4 regions of the Streptomyces sp. NPDC046716 genome follow, and region 3 is predicted to be linked to each of the others. Evidence: riboswitches for the same ligand, from Rfam matches in the RefSeq annotation. Region 3 holds a riboswitch; each other region holds the start of a gene.
What was found. A riboswitch is a leader RNA that binds a small molecule or an ion and turns the genes downstream of it on or off. The one in region 3 is predicted to bind cobalamin.

Region 1 (7,610 bases), on a different contig from region 3:
GTCCAGATCGATCCCGGTCAGGGCGACGGCACGCCGGATGCGGTAGCGCAGCGTGTTCGGATGGACGTTCAGCTCCTTGGCGACCGAGGCCACGTCACCGAACGCGTCGAGGTAGCGCAAAAGCGAGCGGGCCGTGTCACCACCGTGGGTGCGGTCGTGCTCGACGAGCGCGGCGACGGCGGGCCAGCGCACCTGCGGGGCCTCGCGCAACAGATCGATCGTGTCGCGCACCAGCAGCGCCGGAGTCAGCCGGGTGTGCGTGGTGACCGGATCGTCCGGGGTGCGGGCCATCAGCTGCAGGCCGCGGAAGCCGCGCATCTTCACCGTGGGCACGTCGTTGAGCCGGGTCGCCCGGCCCGCGAGGACGGCCTGCACCGCGCTGCCGGTGAGACGCCGCAGCGTGACGACCAGATCGGCGGCCCAGCGTTCCAGGGGAGCCTCGTCCGCGGGCGCCCCGGCCGGGCACGGCAGGATCGCGTAGATCTGGCCGCAGGCCTGGGCGATCAGCGCGTGCTCCCGGTGGGCCGCGGCGTGCACCGAGACGACCCCGGCCGCCTCGGCGCGCTGCGCGTCGGTGCCGTCGGACCCCAGCCGCAGATCGACCGCGACGACATCGGCCGACGCCGCCGGGTCCACCCCCAGATGGGCGGCGAGCGCGCCCGCGTCGAACCGCCCGGTGAGCAGCCCGTGACTCAGCTCCTCGCGCGAGCCGAGACGGGCCCGCGCGTCTCCCCGGAAGTAGTGGTCGACCAGCTGGAACGAGGCGAGCCGCGCCGCGCCGCGCAGCACCTCGGCCGCGTTCGCGGCCAGCGGACCCGCACCCTCCTGCACCCAGATCGTGCCGAGCGGACGGCGGCCCGCGTTCATCCCGATCACCAGCCGCGCGCGGGCGCCCAGTTGAGGCTGCGCGGCGACCGCGATCACCTCGTCGCTCTCCCGGACCCGCCGGTAGACGCCCTGCTCGCGCAGCAGTTCCAGATAGGGGGCGGGGCAGTCGCGGCCGAGCACCGAGCGGCGGCGCAGGTCGTCGGCCTCCTCGCCGGGGCCCGCGTACGCGACGACACGGTGCGCGCCGTCCTCGACGCTGACCACACCCCGGGTCAGGGTCGCCACGGTCTGGGCCAGCGAGAACAGGTCCCGGCCGCTGTCGGCGCCGGGCCGGCCGCCGTACGCGAGCACCGCCCGCAGCTCGGATTCGGCCCGGTCCCAGCGCAGCCCGGCCGGCACACCGAGCAGGGGAACACCCGCCCGTTCCGCCGCGTCCTTCGTGGTCGGCGGGAGCAGGCCGTCGCCGACCTTGAACGCCACGGCGGCCGCGCCCGCCACCGCCGCCGCGCCGAGGAAGGCGGCGGCCTCGTCGGCGCGTACCCCCACCCCCAGCACCAGCGCCCCCGCGACATCGTCCAGCGGCTCGTCGGGGCCCGCCACGACGACGTCGGCGACCGGCGTGTCCACCTGTCCCGACCAGGCCGCGCCCGGGCCGAGGGCGTCGGCGAGCTGGCGTACGGACGGCAGGGCGGCGGCGAGTGCGTCGGGCATCGGCACAGAGTAGTGAGCGTTCCTAGGAATCGCGCGCGAGGGTCCCCAGAAACCGGATGTGCGGACGCATCCCCGGCTCCGGGACGCTCACCCGGGCGCGGACCCCGTACACGTCCGCGATCAACTCCTCGGTGAGGACCTTCTCCGGGGCGCCCGCCGCGACGACCCGGCCCCGGCACACCACGACGACCTGCGCGCAGTACGTGGCGGCCAGATTCAGGTCGTGCAGCGCGACGACGCTCGTCAGGCCGAGGCCCGTGATCAGGTCGAGCAGTTCCAACTGGTGCTGGATGTCGAGGTGGTTGGTCGGCTCGTCGAGCAGCAGCTCGCGCGGTTCCTGGGCCAGGGCGCGCGCGATCTGCACCCGCTGGCGTTCGCCGCCCGACAGGGTGTGCCACAGCCGGTGCGCCTTGTCGGCCAGGCCGCTGCGCTCCAGCGCGGAGCGGACCGCGGTCTCGTCGGCCGCGGACGCCGGAGCCCAGGCGCGGCGGTGCGGGATCCGGCCGAGCCGCACCACGTCGGCGACCGTCAACTCGACCTGGGTGTCGGTCTGTTGCTCGACCACGGCGATCCGCCGCGCGACCGTGCGGCGCGATACGTCCGCGAGCGGCACGCCGTCGAGGGTGACGACACCCGAGTCCGGGGCGAGCACCCCGGCGAGCAGCCTCAGCAGGGTCGACTTGCCCGAGCCGTTCGGGCCGAGCAGGCCCGTCACGGTGCCGGGGCGCGGCGCGAGCGCCACCCCGTCGAGGATCAGTGCGCCGCCGGCCGACCGGGACACGCGCTCCGCGCGCAGCCCGCCCGTCACCGGACGGCCCTGCGCCGGTACAGCACCAGCACGAACGCGGGCACACCGATCAAGGACGTCACCACTCCCACCGGAACCTCCTGCGGCGCGAGGACCGTGCGCGCCGCCGTGTCCACCCACACCAGGAACACCGCGCCGGCGAGCGCCGTCACCGGCAGCAGCCGGGTGTGCCCGGGCCCGACCAGGGCCCGCGCCGCGTGCGGCAGCACCAGACCGACGAAGCCGATCGCACCCGCCGCACTCACCAGGACCGCCGTCAGCAGCGCCGTCACACACAGCAGGATCAGCCGGGTCCGGGCCACCCGGACGCCCAGCGCGGCCGCCGCCTCCGGGCCGAAGGCGAACGCGTCGAGCGTGCGCCCGTACCCGAGACACACCACCAGCGCGAGAAACAGGACCGCGCAGCACAGCCACACCTCGGTCCAGCCGACGCCGCCGAGCGAGCCGAGCAGCCAGAACAGCACGCCGCGCGTGGTCTCCGCATCGGCGGCCGTCAGCACCACGACCGAGGTCAGCGCGGAGAACAACTGCATCGCGGCCACCCCGCTGAGCACCACCCGGTCCGTCGTGCCGCCCAGGGTGTGACTGAGCACCAGCACCAGCGCGAACGAGACGACCGCGCCGATGAACGCGCCGCCGGACACCGACAGGGCGCCGCCGCCCACTCCGAGGACCACGACGAGCACGGCGCCCGTCGACGCCCCCGAGGACACCCCCAGCACGAACGGATCGGCGAGCGGATTGCGCAGCAGCGCCTGCAGCACCGTGCCGCACACGGCGAGCCCGGCCCCGCACACGGCCGCGAGCAGCGTCCGCGGCAGCCGCAGATTCCATACGATGCCGTCGCGGATCGGCGACAGGTCCGAGCTGCCCCAGCCGAGCCGCGCGCCCACCGCCGACCACACGTCGCCGACCCCGATCCGCGCGGGCCCGAAGGTGATCGCCACGGCGACGGACGCCAACAGCGCGAACACCCCCGCCGCCCAGTAGAGACCGGAGCGCAGCGTCGCGGCACTCACCGGCCGAGACCGAACGCGCCGACCGCGGCGGCCACCTTCTCCAGCCCGTCCACGGTGCGGATCGTCGGATTCATGTCCTGCCCGCTCAGCCGCACGTACCGCTTCTCCCGCACCGCCGTCATGTTCTTCGTGACGGGGTCCGACTCCAGAAACCTGATCTTCTGGGCGGCGGACTCGGCCGACTGCGAGCGGCGGGTCAGATCACCGATGACGAGGACGTCCGGATCGCGGTCGGCGACGGTCTCCCAGCCGATCTGCGGCCACTCGTCGTGGGTGTCGTCGAAGACGTTGCGCAGCTTCAGCTCCTTGGTGATGACACCCGGAGCGCCGCAACAGCCCGCCATGTAGGGGGAGTCGGAGTTCGCGAACCAGTACAGCACGCTGACGCCCGACGTGTCGGCGGCCGAAGTCGCCTTCTCCACGCGGGCCGTGAGCGTGTCGATGAGCTTCTCGCCCCGCTTCTCCACGTGGAAGATCCGCGCCAGGTCACGTATCTCGCCGTAGACCGTGTCGAGGGTGAGCGCCTTGGTGCGCGCGCCGTCGCCGTCGCCGCTGTTGTCCTTGCCGGCGCAGTCGCCGGGGGAGAGATAGGTGGGGACGCCGAGTTCGGCGAACTTCTCGCGCGACGCCACCCCGCCCTTGCTGAGCGTGTACGTGAAAGAGGCCGCGGCGAAGTCGGGTTCGGTGGACAGGACCTTCTCGAAGGACGGATAGCGGTCCGCGAGCCGCGGCACCTTCGCGTTCGCCTTCTCGAGCCCCTTGAGGACCGGGTCCGTCCAGGTGCCGGTGCCCACCATCCGGTCGGCGAGACCGAGCGACAGCATGATCTCCGCCGAGCCCTGGTCGAGGGCCACGGCCCGCTTCGGCGCGTGGTCGACGCGTACCTTCGTACCGCAGTTGTCGACCGTGACCCCGCGTCCCGGCTTCGCGTCGGTGCCGGTCGATCCTCCGCACCCGGTCAGGAGCAGGGCAGCGGCCAACAGCGGTGCGGCACGGCGGACGTGACGGGTGAAACGGGCGGGCAGCACGGGGAATCCTCTGCGTCCAGGGCTCATACGCGGAGCCGGTCTACGGTCCACCCCCGGCCGCGGAACGCCCCGGAGGCCGCCAGCAGGTCTTCGGACTCGGGGTCGTCCGCGCGAAGCGCCTTCCCAGACCGTGTCACCGGCCCAGTGGCTGTGGCTCCGCCCGTCACCCTCACCGCTGCGCGTCAGTTCCGGATTTGCACCGGATTCCCTGACCCGTGCACGAGCAAGATCGTGCAAAGGTACGACTGGCCCGGCGAAAGTATCACGGGCCGGGCGAGGCTCCCGCCGCCGGGGTTTTCGGGAGCGCGGGCCGACGTCGGCCGCCCGCCGGTGACCCTGCGTCAGGCGCCGAGGAACGCGCGGACCTCCGTGACGAACTCCTCCGGAGCCTCCCGGTGGACCAGGTGGCCGACCGGGACGGTCAGCAGCCGCCCGCCGGGAATCCGCCGGGCCAGCTCCGCGACGCCGTCCTGCGGCACATGACTCAGCGGCCCGCCCGCCACCACCAAAGTCTCGGCGGTGATCGCGGCGAGCAGGTCCGCCCAGTGCGCGGGCGGTGTGTCGAGCTGCCGCCTGACCGCCACCACCATCTCCCAGTCGAAGGCCAGGTCCCCGTCGGGGCGGACCAGCGGGGGAGGCGTCCGCGGGCGGGGCAGCGGGACGTCCTCGAGAACCAGCCGCGTCACCCGCTCCGGCGCGGCCGCCGCCAGCAGACAGGCGACCACGCCGCCCATGGAGTGCGCGACGACCCGCACCCGGTCGAGCCCCAGAGCGTCCAGGAACGCGGTCACGTCGTCCCGCATCAGCTCCAGGGAGTACCGGTCCGGCCAGTCGCTCTGCCCGTGCCCGCGCAGGTCGAGGGCGTACACCCGGTGGTCGCGGGCGAACTCCGGTGCCACCTGCGCCCAGTCGGCCGCGCCCTCCCCGAGACCGTGCAGCAGCAGAAGCGGCACGGCGTCCGGCGGCCCCGACACCTCGTAGGACAGGGAGATCCCCGACACCCGCACCGTGCGCCGCTCCGGCATGCCTCCGCGCTCCCCGCCCCGGCCGGCCCACGCGCCGACCGTGAAGATCAGTTGATCCCGCGAGGCTACGTCATCGCGGACCGGCCGGAAACGGACCGTCGGCGCCCGCCGCGCGGCAACCGAATCCGTGGTGGCGCCGACTACGGGTCGTACCGCTCGTCGGAGCCCTCCCGAAGGAGACAGTCCCATGACGGTTCCCTCCCGCGCGGCCGCGCTGGCCGGAGCGGCAGGCATCGCAGTCGCCGCCGTACTGGCCGTGCCGTCCCCGGCCGCCGCGCACGGTGTCGCCCTGATGCCCGGCTCGCGCACCTACCTCTGCTACAAGGACCTGCTCGCCAACTCCTCCACCCAGATGCCCACCAACCCCGCCTGCAAGGCGGCCGTCCAGGAGGCGGGCACCGCACCGCTGTACAACTGGTTCGCGGTCCTCGACTCCCAAGCGGGCGGGCGCGGCGCGGGCTACGTCCCGGACGGCACCCTGTGCAGCGCCGGCGACCGCAGCCCGTACGACTTCTCGCCCTACAACGCGGCCCGCACCGACTGGCCGCTCACCCACCTCACGGCGGGCGCCACCCTTCAGGTCAAGTACAGCAACTGGGCCCAGCACCCCGGCAGGTTCGAGGTGTACGTCACCAAGGAGGGCTTCGATCCCCAGCAGCCACTGGGCTGGGCCGACCTGGAGCAGGTGCAGACCGTCCAGGACCCGCCGCACGAGGGCGGCCCGGGCACCGAGGACGGCCACTACTACTGGGACCTCCGGCTGCCCGAGCGCACCGGCCGCCAGATGCTGTTCGTCCAGTGGATCCGCTCCGACAGCCAGGAGAACTTCTTCTCCTGCTCGGACGTCGTCTTCGACGGCGGATCCGGCGAGGTGACCGGGCTGACCGGCGGCGAGCAGTCCGCCCGCGAGGCGGCCGCGCTCGGTGTCGGCTCCCAGGCCGCCGGTGGTGTGCACGCGGCCCACCACGCGGACACGGCCCGGGGGAACACGGAGGAGGGCCAGTCGCGGGGGCAGACCGCATCGGCCCGGGCCGAGACCGGCCCGAGCCCGGTCGCCGCGCTCGTCGGAGCCGCGGCCGGAGCGGTGGCCCTGGCCGGGGTCGCGCTCGCCGCGCTGCGCCATCGCGGGCGGACGGCCGGGGTGCCGGTCAGAGCAGCGCGGCGGTGAACGTCCGCAGCAGGGCAGCCGTCCCCGCCGGATCCTCCAGGATGGGCGTGTGCCCCGAGCCGGGCAGCCAGGCGACCCGCGCGCCCGGTACCTAGGCTCCGTCGTCACCGGGCCCGGCTTCGGCAGCGGGGGCACCGTCCGGGTGCGCGAACAGCTCGCCGAGGCCGCCTCCTGGGAGGAACGCTTCACCCGGGTCGGCGCGGTCCTCGCCCGGCGCCGCGCGCAGCGCCCGCCGGTGGACCCGGAGGTGGCCCGGGCCTGGCGGCGGATCGCCGCACAGCCCGGGCTCATCCGCGTCGACCTCGGCTGGAGCCGGCGGCGCCTGTGGGCCCGCTTCGGCGCCCAACTCGGCATGCCGCCCAAGCACGCAGCGAAACTGATCCGTTTCGACCGTGCCGTCCACCGCCTGGTCGCGGGCGAGTCCACGGCCCAAGTCGCCGTGGACACCGGCTACTTCGACCAGTCGCGTCTGCATCGCGACATCCGGTCCTTCACCGGCCTGACCCCGAGGGCCGTGGCGGGCGAGCCGTTCCTGACCGTCGACGACACGGTGTGGCCGGACGCTGCCCCGATGTCGTGACACACATCACCGAAGCGGGCTGCCGATCCTGGAATGCGCGGCCGGACCAGACGGCTGCACTGCAGGTCACGTACGTTTCGGGGCCGCCGATTTTGGCCCTGGGTGTCCGTGAATATCCTTGAACGTTCCGGCAAAAACCGCCTGCCCCGCCCCGCACGTCTTCGAAAGGTTCTCCCGCACCATGCCGCTGGCCCTGTTGGCCCTGGCCGTTGTCGCATTCGGCATCGGCACGACCGAGTTCGCCACGATGGGGCTGCTGCCCCAGATAGCCGACGGCGTCCATGTCTCCGTGCCGCACGCGGGCAACCTCGTCTCGGCCTACGCCCTCGGCGTCGTCGTCGGCGCCCCCCTGCTCACCGGCATCGGCGCGCGCATCCCGCACAAGCGGCTGCTGCTGCTCCTGACCGGCCTGTTCGTCCTCGGCAACGCCGCGTCCGCGCTCG
Region 2 (7,610 bases), on a different contig from region 3:
CGCAGGCCCGGTTCGTCGGCGGCGCGCCGCACCTCGGGCTCGGCGGGGCCGCCGACGACGCGCAGCGCCTCGAAGGCGAGGCCGCGCAGCAGGGCGTCCTCGCCGCGGGCCGCCTCGATCAGCTCGATGACGGCGGTGCCGACGTCGCGCGCGGCGAGCCAGGCGCGGTACTCGGCGCGGGCCGCGTTGGGCCGCAGGCGGGCGCAGCCGCGCAGCATGTCCTCGGCGCTGACCTCGATGTTGCCCGCCGGGGACTGGGCGGCGACGCAGATCTGCTCCAGCTTGACCCAGACCGCCCAGTTGCCGAGCGGGGTGAGGGTGGCCTGGCCGTCGGTGTAGGTGAGCGCGCCGACGGAGGCGAGGCCGTCCAGGGACCAGTCGAGCAGCGGGCGCAGCGGGGTGTCCTCGGGCGGCGTCGGCTCCGGCTGCGGTCCGAAGGGGATCTCGCAGCGCTCGGTGCGCAGTTCGGTGACCCGCTGGTCGAGGAGGTCCAGGAGCTGGGCCGCCGCGACGGGGCCCGCCATCAGCTGGAGGAAGGACAGCAACTGCGGGACGGCCTCGACCACTTCGGCGACCGCGGCGGGCTCCAGGGCGTCCGGCGCCGGGTGGACCAGCGACCAGGCGTCGAACAGGGCGACCCAGCCGCGCAGCACGGCGGTGTCGTCGCGGTCCCAGGCGCGCAGCCGCCAGCCGGGGCGGGCGCTGTCGCCGTGCACCTCGACGAGGCCGGCGAGGCGTGCGGTGTCCCAGTCGGCGCGGACCTGGCCCACGGCCAGACCGAGGTCGTCGGCGGCGCGGCGCGCGGTGACGTCGGAGAGGGTGCCCTTCCCGTCCCCGGCGGAGGTGTTGCCGCCGGGGTTGAGCGTGGTGTCCGCCCAGCGCGCCACGCGGACGGCGGCGGCCAGGCCCTCGCGCGCGGTGCGGGCGAGTTCGGCGGGGGGCGGGGTGCCCTCCGGGGGGCGCGGGGCGGGACGGGCCACTCGGCGCGGGGCAGCGGGGGCCAGCGGCTGGCGGCGGGGGCGGACTAGTCGGAGCCTGGAGTCGCGCGGGGTACGGGACGTCACTGGAGCAGTCTCCAGGGTGACCCCGTGAATTCCCAAACGCGGCCCTGTGTTCGGCGCTCGTCCCGGGGTGCGGGGCCTGCCGTCCGGGCCCCGCACCGGCGTTCACATCAGCGGCGTCAGGAAGCGGCGGAGGGTCTCCTCGTACCGCTTCGGGTCCGCGTTCCACATGCCGTTGTGCGGGGCCTCGTCGACGGCGTGCAGGGAGACCAGGTCGGGGCGGCGGGCGGCCAGCCGGCGGGAGAGGGCCCAGGGGGCGACCTCGTCGTCGGGGCCGTGCAGCACGAGGGTGGGGACCTTGAGCAGCCGTGGGTCCGCGGCGTCCGCGAGCCGGTCACCGGTCAGGCCGGTGCGCCCCTGGGCGGCGCGCACCGCCAGCGGCAGCAGCGCGCCCGGGGTGCGGCGGGCGGCGGCCAGCGCGCGCAGGGTGGCCTCCCAGGACAGCACCGGGCTGTCCAGGACCAGGCCGGCGATGCGGTCGCGCAGCGCGGAGTGGGCGGCGGCGTGCAGGGCCATCGCGGCGCCGGTGGAGAAGCCGATGACGACGACGCGGCGGGCTCCGTAGCGCACGGCGTAGCGCAGGGCCGCGTCCAGGTCGCGCCACTCGGACTCGCCGAGGTGGTTCAGGCCGTCCGGGGAGCGGGGTGCGCCGAGGTCGCCGCGGTAGGCGAGGTCGAGGACGGGGAACTGCTGGTGGTGCAGGAACTCCATGAGGTTCATGGGGTGTTCGCGGGTGGTGCCGAGTCCGTGCACCGTGATGATCCAGGTGTCGCGGACGCCGGGCACGAACCAGGCGGGCAGTGCGCCGAGTTCGCCCGGGACGTCGATGTCGGCGTGGTCGAGGCCGAGCGCGGCCTTGGGGTCGCCGATGTGCACCTGGGGCGTGAGCCAGGCCCTGGCGCCGGGTCCGAGGGTGCCGTGGGTGACCCGCTCCAGGCGGCGTACGACGGTGTCCGCCGCGTGCGGGGCCGAGTCGACGACCGGTCCGACGACGGCGTGGAAGCCGTCGCCCGCGAGCCCGTAGGTGCCGGGGTACTGGGAGGCCAGGTCGCGGGTGAGGGTGATGTGCCCCGCGGCGACGGCGTGGACGGTGAGCCGGGGCTCGGTGGGCAGGGGGCGTCCTGCGGGCGCCTTGAGCGCGGCGTCGCTGGCCAGTCGGCCGGCGGCGATGGCGGCGGCCGAGGCCCCGATGACGGCGGTGACGGCAGCGGCCGTCGCTTTGGCGGTGCGCACTCGTCCAGTGTCGGCGCCCGGGCGCGCCCGGGCCAGCGGGACGGAGGATGCGAGTGACGGGCGTACCGGACGGGGCGGAAAGTGCGTACGGGTTCTTCTCACCGGGCCTCCTCGCTTCGCTGGGTCCCCCTACGAGTGCTCCGCGCGGCGTTTCGTACGCCTCCCGCGGGGCGAGGGGCGCCCGGCGGCGGTCAGCGCGTCGGGGCGGGCCGGCCGTATCCGTCGAGCCGCCGGGCCGCTTCCGCCATCTGTGTGTCGCTCAGCAGTGAGGGGCGCAGACCGGGGACGGAGTGGGCCGTGAGCCAGAGGCGGCACATCCATTCCAGCTGGGCGGTGCGGTCGTAGGCCTGGGCGAGGGAGTCCCCGTGGGCGACGGTCCCGTGGTTCTGCAGGAGACAAGCGGTGCGCCCGGTCAGAGCGGCGAGCATGTTCTCGGCCAACTCCTCCGTGCCGTAGGTCGCGTAGGGGGCGACCCGGACGGTGCCGCCGAGGGCCGCGGCCATGTAGTGGACGGGCGGGAGTTCCGGGACGAGCGTGGAGACGGCGGTGGCGTGCACCGCGTGGGTGTGCACGACGGCCCGCGCGGAGGTGTTCCGGTAGAGGGCGAGGTGCATGGGCAGTTCGCTGGTGGGGGTGAGGGTTCCGGCGCGGTGGGTGCCGTCGGGGCCGACGGCGACGAGATCGTCCGGGCCGAGCCGGTCGTACGGGACGCCGCTCGGGGTGACGAGGATCAGATCCTCGTCGCGGTCGCCGTCGCCGACGCGTACGGAGACATTGCCGGAGGTGCCGACGACGAGCCCGTCGGCGACCGTTCTGCGGGCCGTGGCCAGCAGCTCTTCCCAGGCCTGTGCGTGATCTGCCGGATCCGTCATGGCGGCATCCTGCCAGCCGGGGAGGGTCCCGGCCGAGTGCGGAACGAAGGAGTCCGGTAGCTCCGTTATGGGCACGTATCCCCCTACTGAGGGTGATTGGCTGGGGTTCGACGGGCACGTCGGGATCTTCCGGTAATCTCTGGGGGATTTGTCATGCACGTCGCCATTCGGGGGGAAATATGGCTCGTGACAGCAAACCGTCCCGTCGTCGTGCGCTCCTGTTCGCGACGGTGACCGTCACCGCACTGACCATGGGGGCGACGGTCCTGACGGAGCTGCCGGTCCAGGCGGCGGCGAGGCCGAGGGGTCACGACGTCTCGTCGCACCAGAAGCATGTCGACTGGTCCAAGACGAAGAGGAAGGGGGCCAGGTTCACCTATGTGAAGGCGACCGAGTCCACGACCTACAAGAATCCCTACTTCTGGAAGCAGTACGACGGTGCCCGCGGCGCCGGCATCATCCGGGGCGCCTATCACTTCGCGGTGCCCGACAAGTCCTCCGGCCGCGCCCAGGCCGCGTACTTCGTGCGCAACGGCGGGGACTGGAAGGCGGACGGCTGGACTCTGCCGCCCGCGCTCGACATCGAGTTCAACCCGTACGACTCGCACAAGTGCTACGGCATGAGCAAGCGCAAACTGGTCGCGTGGATCTCGTCGTTCAGCGTCGAGGTGCTGCGGCTGACCGGCCGGCACCCGGTGATCTACACGAACTACCACTGGTGGAAGATCTGCACCGGCAACAGCGGTGCCTTCGCGGTCAACCACGCCCTGTGGCTCGCGCGCTACGACCAGAGCGCGGGGGCGCTGCCCAGGGGATGGTCGTACTGGACCTTCTGGCAGTACGACAACCGCGGCGGACTGCCGGGTGACCAGAATCTCTTCAACGGGTCGATGGCCCAGCTGAGGAGGTTCGCCCTGGGCTAGCCGGAACAGGGACCAAAGTCCCACGGAACCCGGTATTCCGGGGCTCCGAGGGGTCTCGTCCCGGGCCGATCCGGAGTCAATGCCACCACCACGCGCCAAGCGGAGTGACGGCGCTCCGGATCGGGTCACCGCAACGCCCAGCCCAGTTCATCTTCCGTTCACCCGGCGTGCTTACGTTCGAACCGCCACTGACGTCCAACCGAAGCCTGGGTAAATGGAACACATCACGCTGCTCCTTGCGATCGTGATCGTTACCGCACTGGTTTTTGATTTCACCAACGGTTTCCACGACACAGCCAACGCGATGGCGACGACCATCTCGACCGGCGCCCTGAAGCCGAAGACGGCGGTGGCCATGTCCGCCGTGCTGAACCTCGTCGGAGCGTTCCTCTCGGTCGAGGTCGCCAAGACCATCTCCGGCGGCATCATCAATGAGGACGGCCTCAGAACAGAGGTCATCTTCGCGGCGCTCGTGGGCGCCATCCTCTGGAATCTGCTGACCTGGCTGCTCGGTCTGCCGTCCAGCTCCTCGCACGCCCTGTTCGGCGGCCTCATCGGCGCCGCGGTCATGTCGATGGGCTGGTCCTCGGTCGACGGCGGCACCGTCGTCACCAAGATCCTGCTTCCCGCGGTCGCCGCGCCGATCGTCGCCGGCCTCGCCGCGATGCTCGCCACGCGCCTGACCTACCGGATCAGCGCCAAGACCGACGCGAAGGCCACCGCCAAGGGCTACCGCGCCGGCCAGATCGCCTCGGCCGGACTCGTCTCGCTGGCGCACGGCACGAACGACGCGCAGAAGACGATGGGCATCATCACCCTCGCCCTGATCACCGGCGGAGTCATCGCCCCGGACGCCGACCCGCCGCTGTGGGTCATCGTCTCCGCCGGCACGGCCATCGCCCTCGGCACCTACCTCGGCGGCTGGCGGATCATCCGCACCATGGGCAAGGGCCTCACCGACCTCGCGCCGCAGCAGGGCTTCGCCGCCCAGACCTCGGCCGCGACGGCGATCCTCGCCTCCTCGCACATCGGCTTCTCGCTCTCCACCACCCAGGTCTGCTCCGGCGCCGTCATGGGCTCCGGTCTCGGCCGCAAGGGCGGTGTCGTCCGCTGGTCGACCGCGACCCGGATGTTCGTCGCGTGGGGTCTGACCCTGCCGGCCGCCGGTCTGGTCGGCGCGGGCGCCGAGTTCCTCACCAAGCAGGGCCCGTGGGGCGTCGGTCTCACCGCCGCGCTGCTCGTGGTCGGCTCGGGCGTCATCTGGAAGCTCTCGCGCCGTGACTCCATCGACCACACGAACGTCACCGATGACGAGGTCGGCAGCGCCGCGGCGCCGGCCGCGGAGCCCGCGGGCGTCGTGACCACGGCCATCGCGGCGGTCACCCCGCCGCCCGTCGGCACCCTGGTCACCGGCGAGTCCGAGGAAGTCAAGGCGACCATCCCGGCCCCCGCGCCGGCCGACCCCGCGCGCCCCGCCGGCGCCACGCTGTAAGGAAGCAGGACCAGCTATGAAGATCGACTGGGCAGCTCTCGGCTCCGTGTTCGGAGTCAGCCTCGTGGTCACCGTGGCCCTGGTGGGCCTGTTCACCCTCGGCATCGTCGGACTCTCCAAGAAGGAGTCGGCGGCGCAGCGGGGCGACTCGGCGACGCTCGTCGTCTCCGGCGCGTACGCGTGCTTCGCGGCGTGCGCGGCGGCCGTGGCGTACGGGATCTTCCTGATCGTGGCCTGATCCACGGCAGTCATTTCGGCGGGCCCGGACCTTTCTGGTCCGGGCCCGCCGTGTCTGTGTGCGGTGCGGCCTGTCGTGTGTCGGGTGCCGCTCTCGTCGTGGCCGGTCGCGCAGTTCCCCGCGCCCCTGAAACGAGCTTCGCTCGTCCAGGGGAACTGCACGGCCGGCCACGGCGGTGGCAAGCGGGGCGCGAACCGCTGTGGACCTCCCCACACTCTCCCGCCCCAGGTCAACAGCAAGTTGACGCACCTTCGCGGAGCGTGGTGCACTGCCAACGCCATATACGGCAGCAGGTGAGGAAGCCGGTGCGAATCCGGCGCGGTCCCGCCACTGTGAGTCCCCGGTCACCCGGGGACGAGCCAGGAACTCCCGCTGCCGGTCTCGTCGAACCAGGGCGTGGACACCCTGAGTGAGGACAACTACCGCCATGTTCGCCCCGCGCGGCGTCATGCGGCCCGGGCGCGTGTTCGCGTACGGGGCCGCCACAGGACTGTTGAGCGATCTGCTCGTCGGTGATCCGCGCCGTGGGCATCCTGTCGCCGGGTTCGGGCGGGCCGCGGGCGCCGTCGAGCGGGTGCTGTGGCGGGACCACCGCGGCTGGGGCGCGCTGCACACCCTGGTCTGCGCCGGTGGCGCCGCCGCCGTCGGAGCCGCCGCCTCGCGCGCCGTACGCCGCTCCCCCGCCGCCGCCGTCGCGCTGACGGCCGCCGCGACCTGGGCCGTGGTCGGCGGGACCTCGCTGGGCCGGGAGGCGCGGGCGATCGGCTCCGCGCTGGAGGCCGGGGACGTCGAGCTGGCCAGGGAACTGCTGCCGCGGCTGTGCGGGCGCGACCCGCAGGGCCTGGACGCGGACGGGATCGCCCGGGGCGTCGTCGAGTCGGTCGCCGAGAACACCTCCGACGCCGTGGTGGGCGCGCTGGTGTGGGGCGCCGTCGGCGGGGTGCCGGGGCTGCTCGCCTTCCGCGCCGTGAACACGCTCGACGCGATGGTCGGGCACAAGTCCGTGAAGTACCGCCGGTTCGGCTGGGCCTCGGCGCGCTTCGACGATGTCGCGGGCTGGCCGGGGGCCCGGCTCACCGGCGCCCTCGCCGTCCTGGCCGGCGGGCGGCCCCGCGCCGCGCTGGCCGCGTGGCGGGCGGACGCCGGCCGGCACCCGAGCCCCAACGCCGGGGTCGTCGAGGCCTCCTTCGCGGGCGCGCTCGGGGTACGGCTCGGCGGCACCCTGTCGTACGCGGGACGGGTCGAGCACCGGCCGGTGCTGAACGCCGCGGGGCGGGCGGTCCGGGTGACCGATGTGGAACGGGCCGCGCGGTTGTCGCGGCGGGTGAGTGTGCTGGCGCTGGGAGTCTGTGTGGGCGGGCGGTTGCTGTGGGGTCGTCGATGAACCGGGGCGGGCTGCTCGTCGCGGGCACCACCTCCGACGCGGGAAAGAGTGTCGTCACCGCCGGGATCTGCCGGTGGCTGGTGCGGCAGGGCGTGAAGGTAGCGCCGTTCAAGGGGCAGAACATGTCCCTCAATTCGTTCGTCACCCGCGAGGGCGCCGAGATCGGGCGGGCGCAGGCGATGCAGGCGCAGGCCGCCCGCGTCGAGCCGACCGCGCTGATGAACCCGGTGCTGCTCAAGCCCGGCAGCGATCGCAGCAGCCAGGTCGTGCTGATGGGCAGGCCGGTGGGCGAGATGAGCGCGCGCGGCTATCACGGCGGGCGGCAGGCCGCCCTGCTGGACACCGTCGTGGGATGCCTGGAGGAGTTGCGGGGCAGTCATGACGCTGTGATCTGCGAGGGCGCCGGG
Region 3 (7,610 bases):
CCGTGCTCGGCGGCGTCACGTACGTCCCCGCGCACGACCATCCGTACGCCGAGGTGGCCCGGGAGGGCGAGGCCGAGTTCCGGATGCTGGCCGTGGCCGCCGAGGCGCGCGGGCAGGGCGCGGGGGCGGCCCTCGTGCGGGCCGTGATCGACCGCGCGCGGGCCGACGGACGCACGGCCCTCGTGCTGTCCACCCAGCCCGTCGCGACCGCCTCGCACCGGCTCTACGAGCGGCTCGGGTTCCGCCGGGCACCCGGCCGGGACTGGGCACCGGTGCCCGAAGTGGCGCTCATCGGCTACGAGTTGAGGCTCAGCGACTGATCCCGTACAGATCGCCGCGCACGTCCCGGGCGAGCTGCGCGGCCCAGCGGACGGTCGCGTCGCGGTCGGCTCCCTCGCCGCTGATCACCCGGACGAGGACCCCGCCGACGCGGACGTGGGCGGTGTACGTGGTCCTGGTGTCGCCCTCGTAGGAGATGTCCTGGATCTCCAGGTACGCCTCGTCGCCGAGACCCTCCAGCGGCTCGGTGCGGTAGCGCTCGGTGGCGGAGCCGGCCTCCATGTCGGAAGCGAACTCCGGGCAGTGGCGCAGGATGTCCAGCTCGACCCGGTGCAGAGCGCGGGCCGCCTCGGGACGCAGCGACACGAGGACTTGAGTGACCACGATGTGACCGCGTGGCGGCGCGTGGTTCCGGTCGACCCAGGAGGCGTACGTGGAGGCCGTGGTGCCGCGGTAGGCCGCGGGGCCGAGCCACGCCGGGTCCGCCTCGCTCTCCAGGCAGTACGACCACCGGCCGCGCCGCTGCTCGCGGGTGGACTCGAACGGCATCGCGAGCACCTCGTCGCGCTCCAGGCCCCGCCCGAAGGCGGACGCGGGCAGCAGGGCGTCCCGCAGCCGCTCGGCGCTGAAGGTGCGCCCGTCGGCCGCCACGGCGTCGAGCCCGGGCGCGGTCGCCGGGCCGGTCGGCAGGACCACCTCCGGACGGGGCGCCTCCGGGCGCGTCGGCGTCGGCGTCGGGGACGCGGGTCGGCTCGACGCGGGCCGCTTCGCCTCCGCCGCTTCCGGCCGGTCGGCACCGCACCCCGCCAGAAGCCCCGCCAGAACCGGCACCAAGGCCGCCGTCCGCCACCCGCGCATGGCATCGCCCTCCCCAGGAACGCTCACACTGCGAGACCTTAGCCGACACAAGATGTGGGGCTGCGGCGAACACCCGGCACAACATGTATGCTCGCTCTCGCTGTCAGCGCAGGGGAATCCGGTGCAAATCCGGAACTGTCCCGCAACGGTGAACGTAAGCCTCATACAGGCGTCACGGAGTCCGAGGACCTGCCGACGGCACACCCGAGCCGCCCGGCCCGGGTGTCGACGACGTCCGGGCCTCGTGGAATGGGCCGGTGACGCGGGCCCTGCCGTGCGCGGGCCCCTGCCACTGTCTCCCCGCGGGCCCCGAGCCGAGCGAGGGAGAGCCCCACCGTGACCATCGCGCCCGCTGATCCTGCCTCAGTCGTGGCCGAGGCGGATGCCCCCGGTACCGCGTTGCTGCGCACCCTGACCGAGCTGACCGCCGATCTGCCCGCCGCGGATCCCGGCCGGGTCGCGGCCGCCGCGCTGCGGGGCCGCAGCGCGCGGGCCGACGAGGCCGAGCTGCGCGAACTCGCCACCGAGGGCGCGGCCGGGCTGATCTCCGAGGACCCCGTCTACTCCCGGCTCGCCGCGCGACTGCTCACCCTCTCCATCGCCGCCGAGGCGGCCTCGCAGGGCGTGACGTCGTTCACCGGGTCGATCGCCGTCGGTCACCGTGAGGGCCTGATCGCGGACCGCACCGCCGAGTTCGTCCGTGTGCACGCCGCGCGGCTCGACGCGCTGGTGGACCGCGCGGCCGACGACCGCTTCGGCTACTTCGGTCTGCGCACCGTCTTCAGCCGCTACCTGCTGCGCCACCCGATCACCCGCAAGGTGATCGAGACGCCCCAGCACTTCATGCTGCGGGTCGCGGCCGGTCTCGCCGAGGACGACTCGGCGCGCGCGCTCGACGAGGTCGCCGCGCTGTACGGCCTGATGAGCCGGCTCGACTACCTCCCCTCCTCCCCCACGCTCTTCAACTCCGGCACCCGGCACCCGCAGATGTCGAGCTGCTACCTCCTCGACTCGCCGCTGGACGAGCTGGACTCGATCTACGACCGCTACCACCAGGTGGCCCGGCTCTCGAAGCACGCGGGCGGCATCGGCCTCTCGTACTCCCGCGTCCGCTCGCGCGGTTCGCTGATCCGCGGCACGAACGGCCACTCCAACGGCATCGTCCCGTTCCTGAAGACCCTCGACGCGTCGGTCGCGGCGGTGAACCAGGGCGGGCGCCGCAAGGGCGCGGCCGCCGTCTACCTGGAGACCTGGCACTCCGATATCGAGGAGTTCCTGGAGCTGCGGGACAACACCGGCGAGGACGCCCGGCGCACCCACAACCTGAATCTGGCGCACTGGATCCCGGACGAGTTCATGCGCCGGGTGGACGCCGACCGGCCGTGGTCGCTGTTCTCGCCGGCCGACGTGCCCGAGCTGGTCGACCTGTGGGGCGACGACTTCGACGCCGCGTACCGGAAGGCCGAGGCCGAGGGGAAGGCGCTCAAGACCATCCCCGCCCGCGATCTGTACGGCCGCATGATGCGCACCCTCGCGCAGACCGGCAACGGCTGGATGACGTTCAAGGACGCCGCCAACCGCACCGCCAACCAGACCGCGGAGCCCGGCCACACGGTCCACTCCTCGAACCTGTGCACCGAGATCCTGGAGGTCACGGACGACGGGGAGACCGCCGTCTGCAACCTCGGCTCGGTGAACCTGGGCTCGTTCGTGGTCGAGGGCGACATCGACTGGGAGCGCCTCGACGAGACCGTCCGCACGGCCGTCACCTTCCTCGACCGCGTCGTCGACATCAACTTCTACCCGACCGAGCAGGCGGGCCGCTCCAACGCCCGCTGGCGCCCGGTGGGCCTGGGCGCGATGGGCCTCCAGGACGTCTTCTTCAAGCTGCGGCTGCCGTTCGACTCCCCCGAGGCGAAGGCGCTGTCCACGCGGCTCCAGGAGCGGATCATGCTCGCCGCGTACGAGGCGTCGGCGGACCTCGCCGAGCGCAACGGCCCGCTCCCCGCCTGGGAGAAGACCCGCACCGCGCGCGGCGTCCTGCACCCCGACCACTACGACGTCGAGTTCACGTGGCCGGAGCGCTGGGCCGCGCTGCGGGAACGTATCGCCACCACCGGCATGCGGAACTCGCTGCTGCTCGCCATCGCGCCGACGGCCACGATCGCCTCGATCGCCGGTGTGTACGAGTGCATCGAGCCGCAGGTCTCCAACCTGTTCAAGCGCGAGACGCTGTCGGGCGAGTTCCTCCAGGTCAACTCGTACCTGGTGGACGAGCTGAAGGCGCTCGGCGTGTGGGACGCGCAGACCCGTGAGGCGCTGCGCGAGTCCAACGGCTCGGTGCAGGGCTTCACCTGGGTGCCGGACGACGTGCGGGCGCTGTACCGCACCGCGTGGGAGATCCCGCAGCGCGGCCTCATCGACATGGCGGCGGCCCGTACCGCCTTCCTCGACCAGGCCCAGTCCCTGAACCTGTTCCTGGAGACGCCGACCATCGGCAAGCTCTCCTCGATGTACGCGTACGCCTGGAAGTCGGGCCTGAAGACGACGTACTACCTGCGCTCGCGCCCCGCGACGCGCATCGCCCGGGCGGCGGCCCGCGCCACCGTCCCCGTACAGGTGGCCGACCCCGACGCGGTCGCCTGCTCCCTGGAAAACCCCGAGTCCTGCGAGGCCTGCCAGTAATGACCACTTCTTCCTCGGACAAGAACCTGCTCGACCCGGGCTTCGAACTGACCCTGCGCCCCATGCGCTACCCGGACTTCTACGAGCGCTACCGCGACGCGATCAAGAACACCTGGACCGTCGAGGAGGTCGACCTCCACTCGGACGTCGCCGACCTCGCGAAGCTCAGCCCCGGCGAGCAGCACATGATCGGCCGGCTGGTCGCGTTCTTCGCGACGGGCGACTCGATCGTCGCGAACAACCTGGTGCTCACGCTCTACAAGCACATCAACTCCCCCGAGGCGCGGCTCTACCTCTCGCGCCAGCTCTTCGAGGAGGCCGTGCACGTCCAGTTCTATCTGACGCTGCTCGACACCTACCTCCCCGATCCGGAGGACCGGACGGCCGCCTTCGCCGCGGTGGAGAACATCCCGTCGATCCGTGAGAAGGCCGAGTTCTGCTTCAAGTGGATGGACTCGGTGGAGAAGCTGGACCGCCTGGAGTCCAAGGCGGACCGCCGCCGCTTCCTGCTCAACCTGATCTGCTTCGCGGCGTGCATCGAGGGCCTGTTCTTCTACGGCGCCTTCGCCTACGTCTACTGGTTCCGCAGCCGGGGCCTGCTGCACGGCCTGGCCACCGGCACGAACTGGGTGTTCCGCGACGAGACGATGCACATGTCGTTCGCCTTCGACGTGGTCGACACCGTCCGCAAGGAGGAGCCGGAGCTCTTCGACGAGGCGCTGGAGCAGCAGGTCACCGACATGCTGCGGGAGGCGGTCGAGGCGGAGCTGCAGTTCGGTCGCGACCTGTGCGGTGAGGGCCTGCCGGGCATGAACACCGACTCGATGCGCCAGTACCTGGAGTGCGTCGCCGACCAGCGCCTCCAGCGCCTCGGCTTCGCGCCGGTGTACGGCTCGGAGAACCCGTTCGCGTTCATGGAGCTCCAGGGCGTCCAGGAGCTGACCAACTTCTTCGAGCGCCGTCCGTCCGCGTACCAGGTCGCGGTCGAGGGTTCGGTCGGCTTCGACGAGGAGTTCTAGTCCGGCGCGCGCCGGGAAATCGATGTGCCCCGCTCTCCTCGCGTCGCCAGACTCGGTGCATGACGACACCTCGACTGGCGCGTGAGATAGCGGAGTTCTACTCCGACGACTACGACGAGCAGACCCGGCTCACGGACTCCGCGTGCGGGGTCCTGGAACTCGTCCGCACCCAGGAGCTGCTGCGCCGCCATCTGCCGCCCGCCCCCGCGTCCGTCCTGGACGTGGGCGGCGGGCCCGGCGTGCATGCGCGGTGGCTGGCGGCGGACGGGTACCGGGTGCATCTCGTCGACCCGGTCGAGCGGCATGTGGCGCAGGCGCGGGAGGCGAGTGCGGCGTACACGGTCGAGGTGGGGGACGCGCGGGCGCTGTCCGCCGCCGACGCCTCGTACGACGTCGTGCTGTTCCTGGGCCCGCTCTACCATCTGCCCGAACCGGCGGAGCGTGAGCGGGCGTTGGCGCAGGCGCTGCGGGTGGTGAGGCCGGGCGGTCTGGTGGTCGCGGCCGGGATCCAGCGGTTCGCGCCGGTCTTCGACAACACGGCGCACGCACGGCTGCACCTGGACGGGATCGACGAGCGGATGCCGCGCATCCTGACGACCGGGAGCAACGCGGGAAAGCTGTTCACCAGCGCGTACTTCCACCGCACCGAGGAGCTGGCGGACGAGCTGCGGGCCGCGGGTCTCGCCGAGGTCCGGGTGTACGGGGTGGAGGGCCCCGGCGACGCCCTCCTGAAGGCCGCCGAACTGACGGCCGGCCTGCGCATCAGCCCCGACTCCGACCTGTTCAGGTCCGCTCTGGCGGCGGCCCGGCTGGCCGAGCCGCATCCGGAGCTGACGGTGGCGAGTTCGCATCTGCTGGCCTTCGGACGGCGGCCGGCTCAGGCGACGGCCGCGTAGCGGGAGCGCCGCTCCTCGGCCTCGCGGGCGGCCCGGATCTCCCGGTCGATCCGGCGGTCGCGGGCGATCCCGTACAGGGAGGGACCGGCGAGGAGGAGGAAGACGAAGAGGACGGTCAGGTAGTTCATCGCTGTGTTCATGCCTCTACTCTGGCGCCGCCGCGACCCCCGCGGCAGTGGCAGGACTGTCATCGGACCGTGAATTACTGCCAACTCTGCGGCACACTGGTGGGCATGCTGAAGAACGTGGCCGCAGTGCTGCTCGACGGTGTGCATCCCTTCGAACTCGGCGTCGTCTGCGAGGTGTTCGGCCTCGACCGCGGCGACGCGGGACTGCCCGTGTACGACTTCGCGGTGGTCTCGGCCGAGAGCCCGTCCCTGACCACCCATGTCCCCGGCATGACGGTCTCGACCCCCTACGGCCTCGAACGGCTGGAGGAGGCGGACCTCATCGCGATCCCCTCGGCGGGACGGCGCTTCGACTCCTACCCGCCGGAACTCCTGGACGCGCTGCGCCAGGCGGTCGACCGGGGGACGCGCGTGCTCAGCCTCTGCGCGGGCGTGTTCGTGCTGGGCGCCGCGGGGCTCCTCGACGGACGCCGCTGCGCGGTCCACTGGCGGTACGCGCGTGAGCTCGCCCGGCAGTTCCCGCGCACCCGCGTCGACCAGGACGTGCTCTACGTCGACGAGAGCCCGGTGATCACCTCGGCCGGCACCGCCGCCGGCATCGACGCCTGTCTGCACATCGTGCGCACCGAGCACGGCGCCGAGGTGGCCAACACGATCGCGCGGCGGATGGTCGTCCCGCCGCACCGCGACGGCGGCCAGGCCCAGTACGTGGAGCGGCCGCTGCCGACGACGCGCTGCGACACCGTCGGCGAGGTGCTGGCCTGGATGGAGCGGCACCTGGCCGACCCGGTGACCGTGGAGGAGCTGGCGGCGCGGGCGCTCATGTCGCCGCGCACCTTCGCCCGCCGCTTCCTCCAGGAGACGGGCACCACGCCCTACCGCTGGCTGCTGCGTCAACGGGTGCTGTTCGCGCAGGAGTTGCTGGAGGGCACGGACGAGACGGTGGACGCCATCGCCGGGCGCGCCGGATTCGGCAACGCCGCGGCGATGCGCCACCAGTTCATGAAGGTGCTCGGCACGACGCCGAACGCCTTCCGCCGCACCTTCCGGGTGCGGCTGGCCGGTTAGCGGCGCCTAGGGTGTCCGCGCCTCCACCCGCAGCGCGGCGTTCCTGGGCTGGAGCGTGATGCCGAGGCGCGGCGTCGAGTCCGTCTCCGGCACCCGCACGAACCGCCACTTCGCCACCAACGTGCCGAGGGTCAGGGCCAGTTCGGTCATGCTGTAGTGATCGCCGGGGCACTTGCGGTTGCCGGTGCCGAAGGGCTGGTGCGCGACCTGCGCGGCCCGCGTGCGGCGCTCCGGGAGCCAGCGGTCGGGGTCGAAGTCCAGCGCGTCCTCGAAGGAGCGCGGGTCGCGCTGCATCGCGTACGGGCTGTAGAAGATGTCGGTCCCGGCCGGAATCCGGTACCCGCCCAGCTCGGTGTCGACGGCGGCGACCCGGGTGAATATCCAGGCCGCGGGTCGAATCCGCATCGACTCGGTGATGAGATTCCGCATATATGCGAGTTCCTTGAGGTCGCCGAAAGCGACCGGCCTGCCACCCGTCACGGATTCAACTTCCTCGTACAACCGCCTTTCGTGCTCGGGGTGTTCGGCGAGAAGTTGCAGGGTCCACGCCAGCGTCTTCGCCACATTCTCGCCACCGGCCACCAGCAGGGCGATGACTTGGTCGTGGACCTCTTGTTCGGTGACCAGTTCACCGTTCTCGTCGCGGGCCTGAAGCAATGTGGTGAGGAGGGCTTCCG
Region 4 (7,610 bases), on a different contig from region 3:
CGTCCTGCCCGAAGTGGGGTTCTGCCGGGTCGCGGCGGGTCATCTCGCACCACGGGAAGCGGCCGCGAGCCAGCAGGGCGACCCCACGGCCGTCATCGAACTTCTGTACGCGATGGCCTCGATGAGCAGGCTCTAGCTCCACGGCGTGCGGTGGGCTCCCGGCGAGAGGCGGGCATGGCCGGTTCCGCCGTTGCACCGATCCGCCGGGCGTAGTGGCATCGACGAGGCGGCCCGAGTCGCACGGCAGACGTGCCGCGGCCGCACCCGTGCGACGTGGACCTGGGAGGGGCGATGCCCGAGGACGGAGCCGCCACCCCGTCGTCGGCGGGCGCCGACATCGGCGTGGTGCTGGCAGGGGGCGGGGCGCGGGGCGCCTACGAGGCAGGCATGCTGGCGACCCTGCTGCCGGAGCTCGACAAGTGGGGGCAGCGTCCGACGCTGTTCACCGGCACCAGCGCGGGAGCGCTCAACGCGGTGCTCTTCGCCTCGTTCGCCCACCTGCCCGCGGCCCGGGCGGCCGACGAAGTGATCGCCGCCTGGCAGGGACTGACGAAGAACGAGGTCTTCAGGCCGTTCGTGCTGACAGCGCTGCCCATGATCCTGCGGCAGTGCGTGACGCGTGTCGTGAACCCGTCCAGCGCGCCCCTGGCCGGACTGCTCGACACGGGCCCGCTTCGGACCACCCTGCGGACGAAGGTCGACTGGGACCAGCTCCACGCCAACCTGGCCGACGGCGCGGCCCAGGCCGTCGCCGTGGCCACGACGGCCTGTGGCAGCGGGCGGACGGAGGTGTTCGCCGAGGGCCCCGCGGCAGCCAGGCTGCCCGCCTCCGACACCGACCGGGCGGTGGACTACACCCGTACCGTCCTGGACGTGGACCATGTGATGGCGTCCGTGGCGATTCCCGTGGCGTTCCCGCCCGTCAGGATCGGGCCGACCGGCTGCTGGTACATGGACGGCGGCGTCCGCCTCAACGCCCCCATCAAGCCGACGATCTCGCTCGGCGCGCGCCGCGTCGTGATCGTCGCCACCACACCGCTGCGCGACCTGCCCCGGCCCGTGGAGTGCGGGGACGAGTCGGCACCGTCCGTCCAGGACGTCGTCGCGCAGATCCTGACCGGTCTGATGGGCGATCGCATGGTGGAGGACACGCGGACGCTCGGCAAGGTGGACGAACTGCTGGAGTCCGGGGCGCAGGGGATCAGCCCGCGTGGACGTCCGTACACCGTCGTCGAGTACCTCTTCGGCGGGCCGATGCCCGGCCCGGTTGATCAGCTCGGTGTCATGGCGGAATACGTCCTGGACACGAGTTTCCGCGGCCTGCGCCGCCTGACCAACCCGGACCTGATGTTCCTCGCCGCGCTCCTGGGCCCGGGGCAGAGCCGGGGCGAACTGCTCAGCTACCTCTTCTTCGAACCGGAGTTCATCGGGGAGGCGATCAAACTGGGCCAACGGGACGCCCGGCTCATCCTCGACGCGGCGGGCGACGACCCGGACGAACTGTGGCGCACCGACTCCGCCTAGGACACCGTCGGGCCGATCCGCCACCGACGGCCGGCCCGACGACGACTGCCCTTCAGGCGGCCTAATGGTGGGGCATCTTCAGCGTGCGGCTGACGGTGCGCTCGGTGCCCGGTTCGACCAGGACGAACTGGCCCATCATTCCCGAGTCCTCGTGACGAAGGATGTGGCAGTGGTACATGTACGGCCACTTGGGGTCGGTGGCGGTGCCGAATCTGACGGCCAGTCTGACCTTGCTCTTGCCGGGGACGAAGACGGTGTCCTTGCGGCCTTCCGCGTACGCCGCCGGTTTGCCGTCCCCGACGGAGAGAACACGGAACGCCACTTCGTGGATGTGGAAGTTGTGGGAGTAGACGTTGTTCTCGACCTCCCAGATCTCGACGGCTCCGGCCGGGACCACCTCGTCGATGCGGCTCATGTCCATCTCCTCGCCGTTGATGGCGTCATGGCCGTTGAGGACGAAGTGCCGCACCCGCGCGTCCGCGGCGGGGACGATCGCATCGCGCGCCGCGAGCACGGCGGGCGGCGCCGGGGACGGCTTCAGCGTGGCCGCGGCGACGAACCTGATCACATCGAGGTCGCCCTCGGCGATGTCCACGCCGTTGTCCACGGTGCGCAGCACCACCCGCTCGCCCGGCTCGAAGGCGACGACCACCTCGGCGCGCTCGCCCGGGGTCAGCGCCAGTTCCTTGACCGGCACGGGCGCGGGCAGCAGGCCGCCGTCGGTGGCGACTGCGTGGAAGGTGCGCTTGTCGGCGAAGGACAGGTTGTACATGCGGGCGTTGGAGCCGTTGAGGATGCGCAGCCGGACGTGGTCGGTGGTCACCTTCAGATGTGGATCGAAGGTCCCGTTGACGAGGACGTGGTCGCCCAGGATGCCGAAGGTGCCCTTGAGGACGCGGCCGGTGAAGGCGTTGTCCTCGTCGAACTTCTTGTCCTGGAGGATCAGCGGGATGTCGTCGACGCCGTAGTCGGAGGGGAGTTCCGGCCGGGTGTCGTCGTCGAGGATGAACATTCCGGCGAGGCCGTTGTAGACGTGCTGGGCGGTCTCGCCGTGCGGATGCGGGTGGTACCAGGCGGTGGCGGCGGGCTGGTCCAGGGTCCAGTGCGGCGTCCAGGTGGCGCCCGACTCGACGGGCTGGTGGGGGCCGCCGTCCATCACGGCGGGCAGCCGGATGCCGTGCCAGTGCACGGTGCTGGTCTCCGGCAGCCGGTTGCGGACCGTCATCCGCACCGTGTCACCGCGCGTGGCGCGCAGCGTCGGCCCCAGGAAGGTGCCGTTGAATCCCCAGGTCGGGGTGGTCTTCCCGGGCAGGATGGCCGTCCGCCCGGTCTGCAGCGTCAGTGCGAACCTGCGGCTGCCGTCCTTGCCCGGAGCGGGATGCAGAAGGGGTGGGATACGCACGGGGTTGGCGAACTTCAGTTTGGGCCGGGGTACGGAGTCCGACCCGGAACCTCCACAGGCCGTGGTGACGACGGATAACGCGGATACGCCTGCCATACCGAGCAGTTGACGCCTCTTCATGGGGGGACATTAACAACCGGTTCATGGATTTCCGGCGGCTTTTCCCGGGCGCGGCGTCCGATGCGACCTCGGGCCCGTCGCGAGGCCGGGGCGGATGGCATGATGGCTCTGGACATGGGCGGCAGCCGCCCGAGGAAACCGGTGTGAATCCGGTGCGGTACCGCCACTGTGATCGGCGAGCGGATCCCGACGAGCCACTGCCCCGCGCGGGCGGGAAGGCCGGGACGAGCACGGACCCGAGAGCCAGGAGACTCACGCTGTCGCCTCCTCGAAGCACCCCGGGGCGGAACTCCCCGGCGAGAGGAAGGACACGGCATGCCTGAACGGCTCGCCGACGAGACCGTGACGACCGGGGACCGGACGGTCCCGTGCCGGGTGGTGGTGTGCCGCGACTGCTGCTGCGGCACCGTCAAGGTCGACGCCGATCACGCGGCCCAGACCGCGCGGCTGCGCCAGATCGCCCCGGTACGGATCTCCGAGTGCCTGGACGTCTGCGAGCAGGCCAACGTCGTCGTCGTGCAGCCGTCCACAGCGGGCCGGGCGGCAGGCGCCCGGCCGGTGTGGCTCGGACTGGTCAACGACCCGGACGCCACCGAGGACATAGCGGACTGGGTGCGGGCGGGCGGACCCGGCGTGGCGGACCGGCCCGAGATCCTCGATCTCTATCTCATCAAGCCGCCGCGCCGCGCCCCCGCCACCTCGTGAACGCCACGGAGGCCCGGCCGGAGCAGGTCGCCCGGGCGCTGCGCGACGTGGCGCGGCTCGGCGGCTTCTTCGCCCTCGAATCCGCCGTGCCCCGGGCACCTCGGGATCCGGTCCGCGTCGACGGGGGCGGTCTCCGGGACGGGTTCGCGGCCCGTGCCCAGGCGGTCGACGAGCGGTTCGCGACGACCGAGAGGCGCGTCGGTGTGTCCGTCGCGCACCTGGGGCTCGCGGCCCGGCTGTGGTCGCCGGTCCTCGCCTGCGCCCTCGTGCACGGGATCGTGCCGGCGATGGGCGCCGCGGAGTGGTCGGGCGACACGACGGACCTGCGTCTGACGGACCCGCGGGGACGGCTCGCGGCGGGCCTGCCGTCGCTCGCCGAAGCCCTCCACGCGGAGGTCGACGGCGTGCTGCGGGACGTCGAGAGCGCTCTCACCACGAAGGTGGCGCCGGGCTTGCTGGCCGGCAACTCCGCGTCCGCGCTGGTCGGTTCGGCAGCGCAACTGCTGCGCATCCGGCCCGCCCTGCGCGGTCCGCTCACCCGCCTGACGCGGGAACTGCTGGAGACGGGCCGGCTGCGGGGGACCGGCCGCATCACCGGACCCGGGCTGACGTTCCGCCGCAACAGCTGCTGCCTCCTCTACCGCGCGCCGGGCGGCGGAAAGTGCGGCGACTGCTGCCTGGCCGGGTGACCGGGCCGCCCGGGCGACGACGCGCCGACCGGAGCCGGCCCGCAGCTCAGTGCGCGTCCCGCTCCCGGAACGTGTCCAGGATCCGCTCCGCGGCCAGCGTCGCGGTCAGTTCGCCATCGCGGACCTGCCGCTCCAGACCCGGCGTCACGGCCCGCACCGCGGGATCGGCGTGCAGCCGCCCGAGAAGCTCGTCGCGGACCATCGTCCAGGTCCAGTCCACCTGCTGCGTACGGCGCCGCTCGGCGAGCCGCCCCGTCGAGTCGAGGAGCGAGCGATGCTGCTCGATCCGCTCCCAGACCTCGTCGAGCCCGCTCTCCTCACGGGCGCTGCACCACAGCACCGGAGGCGTCCAGAAGGCGTCCTTGCCGTGCATCAGCCGCAGCGCGCCCGACAGTTCGCGCGCCGCCGACCGCGCGTCCCGCTCGTGCGGCCCGTCCGCCTTGTTCACCGCGATCACGTCGGCGAGCTCCAGGACACCCTTCTTGATGCCCTGCAACTGGTCGCCGGTCCGCGCCAGAGACAGCAGCAGAAACGTGTCGACCATGTTCGCCACGGCCGTCTCCGACTGGCCCACGCCGACCGTCTCCACCAGGACCACGTCGTACCCGGCCGCCTCCATGACGACGATCGACTCACGGGTCGCCTTCGCGACACCGCCGAGCGTGCCGGCCGTGGGGGAGGGGCGCACGAAAGCGTCCGGATCGACCGCCAGGCGCTCCATCCGGGTCTTGTCGCCCAGGATGGAACCGCCCGTGCGGCTCGACGACGGATCGACCGCGAGCACGGCCACCCGGTGACCGCGCCCGGTGAGCAGGGAGCCGAACGCGTCGATGAACGTCGACTTGCCCACCCCCGGCACCCCGCTGACACCGATCCGGCGGGCCCGGCCGCTGTACGGCAGCAGCTCGGTCAGCAACTCCTGGGCCAGGCGCCGATGCTGGGGACGCGTGGACTCGACGAGGGTGATCGCCCGCGCGACGACCGCCCGCTTCCCGGCGAGGACACCCTTGACGTACGTTTCGAGATCGATGGGCACACCGTCACCGGCTCACTGGTCGTCGTGCCCGAGGTCCGCCCCGAGGCGCGACACCAGGTCGTGGGCGGCGTCCGGGATCACCGTGCCGGGCGGGAACACGGCGGCCGCGCCCATCTCCAGGAGCGTGGGCACGTCCTGCGGCGGAATCACCCCGCCCACCACGATCATGATGTCCTCGCGCCCCTCGTCGGCGAGCGCCTCGCGCAGCGCCGGTACGAGGGTGAGGTGCCCGGCGGCCAGGGAGGACACCCCGACGATGTGCACGTCCGCCTCGACGGCCTGCCGCGCCACCTCGCCCGGTGTCTGGAAGAGCGGGCCGACGTCGACGTCGAAGCCCAGGTCGGCGAAGGCGGTCGCGATCACCTTCTGGCCGCGGTCGTGGCCGTCCTGCCCCATCTTGGCCACGAGGATGCGCGGCCGGCGCCCCTCGGCCTCGGCGAACTCCTCGACGCGGCCGCGGGTCCGGTCCACGGATCCGGACTCCCCTGCTTCGTTGCGGTACACACCGGAGATCGTACGGATCTGTCCGGCGTGCCGGCCGTAGACCTTCTCCAGCGCGTCCGAGATCTCGCCGACCGTGGCCATCGCCCGGGCCGCGCGCACCGCGAGCTCCAGGAGATTGCCGTCACCGCCCGCCGCCCGGGTCAGCGCGTCGAGCGCGTCCCGGCAGGCCGTCTCGTCGCGCTCCTCGCGCAGCCGGCGCAGCTTGGCGATCTGCTGGGCCCGCACCGAGGAGTTGTCGACCTTGAGGACCTCGATCTCCTCGTCCGAGTCGACGCGGTACTTGTTGACGCCGATGACGGGCTGCCGCCCCGAGTCGATCCGCGCCTGGGTGCGGGCGGCCGCCTCCTCGATGCGCAGCTTCGGGATGCCCGCGTCGATGGCCTTGGCCATGCCGCCGGCCTGCTCGACCTCCTGGATGTGCTGCCAGGCCCGGCGCGCCAGGTCGTACGTCAGCTTCTCCACGTAGGCGCTGCCGCCCCACGGGTCGATCGCCCGCGTCGTGCCCGACTCCTGCTGGATGAGCAGCTGGGTGTTGCGGGCGATGCGCGCCGAGAAGTCGGTGGGCAGCGCGAGCGCCTCGTCGAGTGCGTTCGTGTGCAGCGACTGGGTGTGGCCCTGCGTCGCGGCCATCGCCTCCACGCACGTACGCGTCACGTTGTTGAAGACGTCCTGCGCCGTCAGCGACCAGCCCGACGTCTGCGAATGGGTGCGCAGCGAAAGGGACTTGGTGTTCTTCGGGTCGAACTGCTTCACGAGCTTCGCCCACAGCAGGCGGGCCGCGCGGAGCTTGGCGACCTCCATGAAGAAGTTCATCCCGATCGCCCAGAAGAAGCTCAGGCGCGGCGCGAACGCGTCGACGTCAAGTCCCGCCTCCCGGCCCGCCCGGATGTACTCCACGCCGTCCGCGAGGGTGTACGCCAGCTCCAGATCGGCCGTCGCACCCGCCTCCTGGATGTGATAGCCGGAGATGGAGATCGAGTTGTAGCGCGGCATCCGCTGCGACGTGTACGCGAAGATGTCGGAGATGATCCGCATCGACGGCTTCGGCGGATAGATGTAGGTGTTGCGGACCATGAACTCCTTGAGGATGTCGTTTTGGATGGTCCCGGCCAGCTTCTCCGGCGGCACACCCTGCTCCTCGGCCGCCACGATGTACAGCGCGAGCACGGGCAGCACCGCGCCGTTCATCGTCATCGACACGGTCATCCGGTCCAGCGGGATGCCGTCGAAGAGCTGCCGCATGTCGTAGATCGAGTCGATCGCGACGCCCGCCATGCCGACATCGCCGGTCACCCGCGGGTGGTCGCTGTCGTAGCCGCGGTGCGTCGGCAGGTCGAAGGCGACCGACAGGCCCTTCTGACCGGCGGCGAGATTGCGCCGGTAGAAGGCGTTGGACTCCTCGGCCGTGGAGAAACCCGCGTACTGGCGGATCGTCCAGGGCTGATTGACGTACATCGTCGGGTAGGGGCCGCGCAGGTACGGTGCGACACCCGGGTACGTGCCGAGGAAGTCCAGGCCCTCCAGGTCCTCGCCGGTGTACAGCGGCTCGACGGAGATGCCCTCGGGCGTCTCCCACAGCGGGTCGGCGCCGTCGCCCGCGCGCTTGAGGGCGCTGCGCCATTCCTGCGCC

Region 1: linked by a shared signal. The riboswitch ahead of ABZ930_RS18280 (ABC transporter substrate-binding protein) and the one ahead of ABZ930_RS02235 (ribonucleoside-diphosphate reductase subunit alpha) in region 3 are both predicted to bind cobalamin.
Region 2: linked by a shared signal. The riboswitch ahead of ABZ930_RS14905 (cobalamin biosynthesis protein) and the one ahead of ABZ930_RS02235 (ribonucleoside-diphosphate reductase subunit alpha) in region 3 are both predicted to bind cobalamin.
Region 4: linked by a shared signal. The riboswitch ahead of ABZ930_RS01250 ((2Fe-2S) ferredoxin domain-containing protein) and the one ahead of ABZ930_RS02235 (ribonucleoside-diphosphate reductase subunit alpha) in region 3 are both predicted to bind cobalamin.

What each region holds. Positions count from the first base shown of each region.
Region 1 covers NZ_JBEYYU010000022.1:18,862-26,471, forward strand. The annotation lists gene ABZ930_RS18265 (helix-turn-helix domain-containing protein) at 1-1,539, opposite strand, end outside; gene ABZ930_RS18270 (ABC transporter ATP-binding protein) at 1,562-2,347, opposite strand; gene ABZ930_RS18275 (iron chelate uptake ABC transporter family permease subunit) at 2,344-3,351, opposite strand; gene ABZ930_RS18280 (ABC transporter substrate-binding protein) at 3,363-4,391, opposite strand; cobalamin riboswitch at 4,458-4,659, opposite strand; gene ABZ930_RS18285 (alpha/beta hydrolase) at 4,736-5,419, opposite strand; gene ABZ930_RS18290 (lytic polysaccharide monooxygenase) at 5,607-6,587, shown strand; gene ABZ930_RS18295 (helix-turn-helix domain-containing protein) at 6,637-7,167, shown strand; gene ABZ930_RS18300 (MFS transporter) at 7,349-7,610, shown strand, end outside.
Region 2 covers NZ_JBEYYU010000016.1:61,206-68,815, forward strand. The annotation lists gene ABZ930_RS14875 (hypothetical protein) at 1-1,064, opposite strand, end outside; gene ABZ930_RS14880 (alpha/beta hydrolase) at 1,167-2,294, opposite strand; gene ABZ930_RS14885 (class II aldolase/adducin family protein) at 2,486-3,166, opposite strand; gene ABZ930_RS14890 (lysozyme) at 3,346-4,089, shown strand; gene ABZ930_RS14895 (inorganic phosphate transporter) at 4,304-5,581, shown strand; gene ABZ930_RS14900 (hypothetical protein) at 5,598-5,819, shown strand; cobalamin riboswitch at 6,077-6,209, shown strand; gene ABZ930_RS14905 (cobalamin biosynthesis protein) at 6,268-7,203, shown strand; gene ABZ930_RS14910 (cobyric acid synthase) at 7,200-7,610, shown strand, end outside.
Region 3 covers NZ_JBEYYU010000002.1:155,230-162,839, forward strand. The annotation lists gene ABZ930_RS02225 (GNAT family N-acetyltransferase) at 1-320, shown strand, start outside; gene ABZ930_RS02230 (hypothetical protein) at 310-1,137, opposite strand; cobalamin riboswitch at 1,208-1,349, shown strand; gene ABZ930_RS02235 (ribonucleoside-diphosphate reductase subunit alpha) at 1,474-3,822, shown strand; gene ABZ930_RS02240 (ribonucleotide-diphosphate reductase subunit beta) at 3,822-4,841, shown strand; gene ABZ930_RS02245 (methyltransferase domain-containing protein) at 4,901-5,737, shown strand; gene ABZ930_RS02250 (hypothetical protein) at 5,719-5,877, opposite strand; gene ABZ930_RS02255 (helix-turn-helix domain-containing protein) at 5,971-6,933, shown strand; gene ABZ930_RS02260 (cytochrome P450) at 6,940-7,610, opposite strand, start outside.
Region 4 covers NZ_JBEYYU010000001.1:259,738-267,347, forward strand. The annotation lists gene ABZ930_RS01235 (hypothetical protein) at 1-136, shown strand, start outside; gene ABZ930_RS01240 (patatin-like phospholipase family protein) at 292-1,524, shown strand; gene ABZ930_RS01245 (multicopper oxidase domain-containing protein) at 1,586-2,926, opposite strand; cobalamin riboswitch at 3,178-3,300, shown strand; gene ABZ930_RS01250 ((2Fe-2S) ferredoxin domain-containing protein) at 3,362-3,751, shown strand; gene ABZ930_RS01255 ((2Fe-2S)-binding protein) at 3,748-4,440, shown strand; gene meaB (methylmalonyl Co-A mutase-associated GTPase MeaB) at 4,487-5,476, opposite strand; gene scpA (methylmalonyl-CoA mutase) at 5,489-7,610, opposite strand, start outside.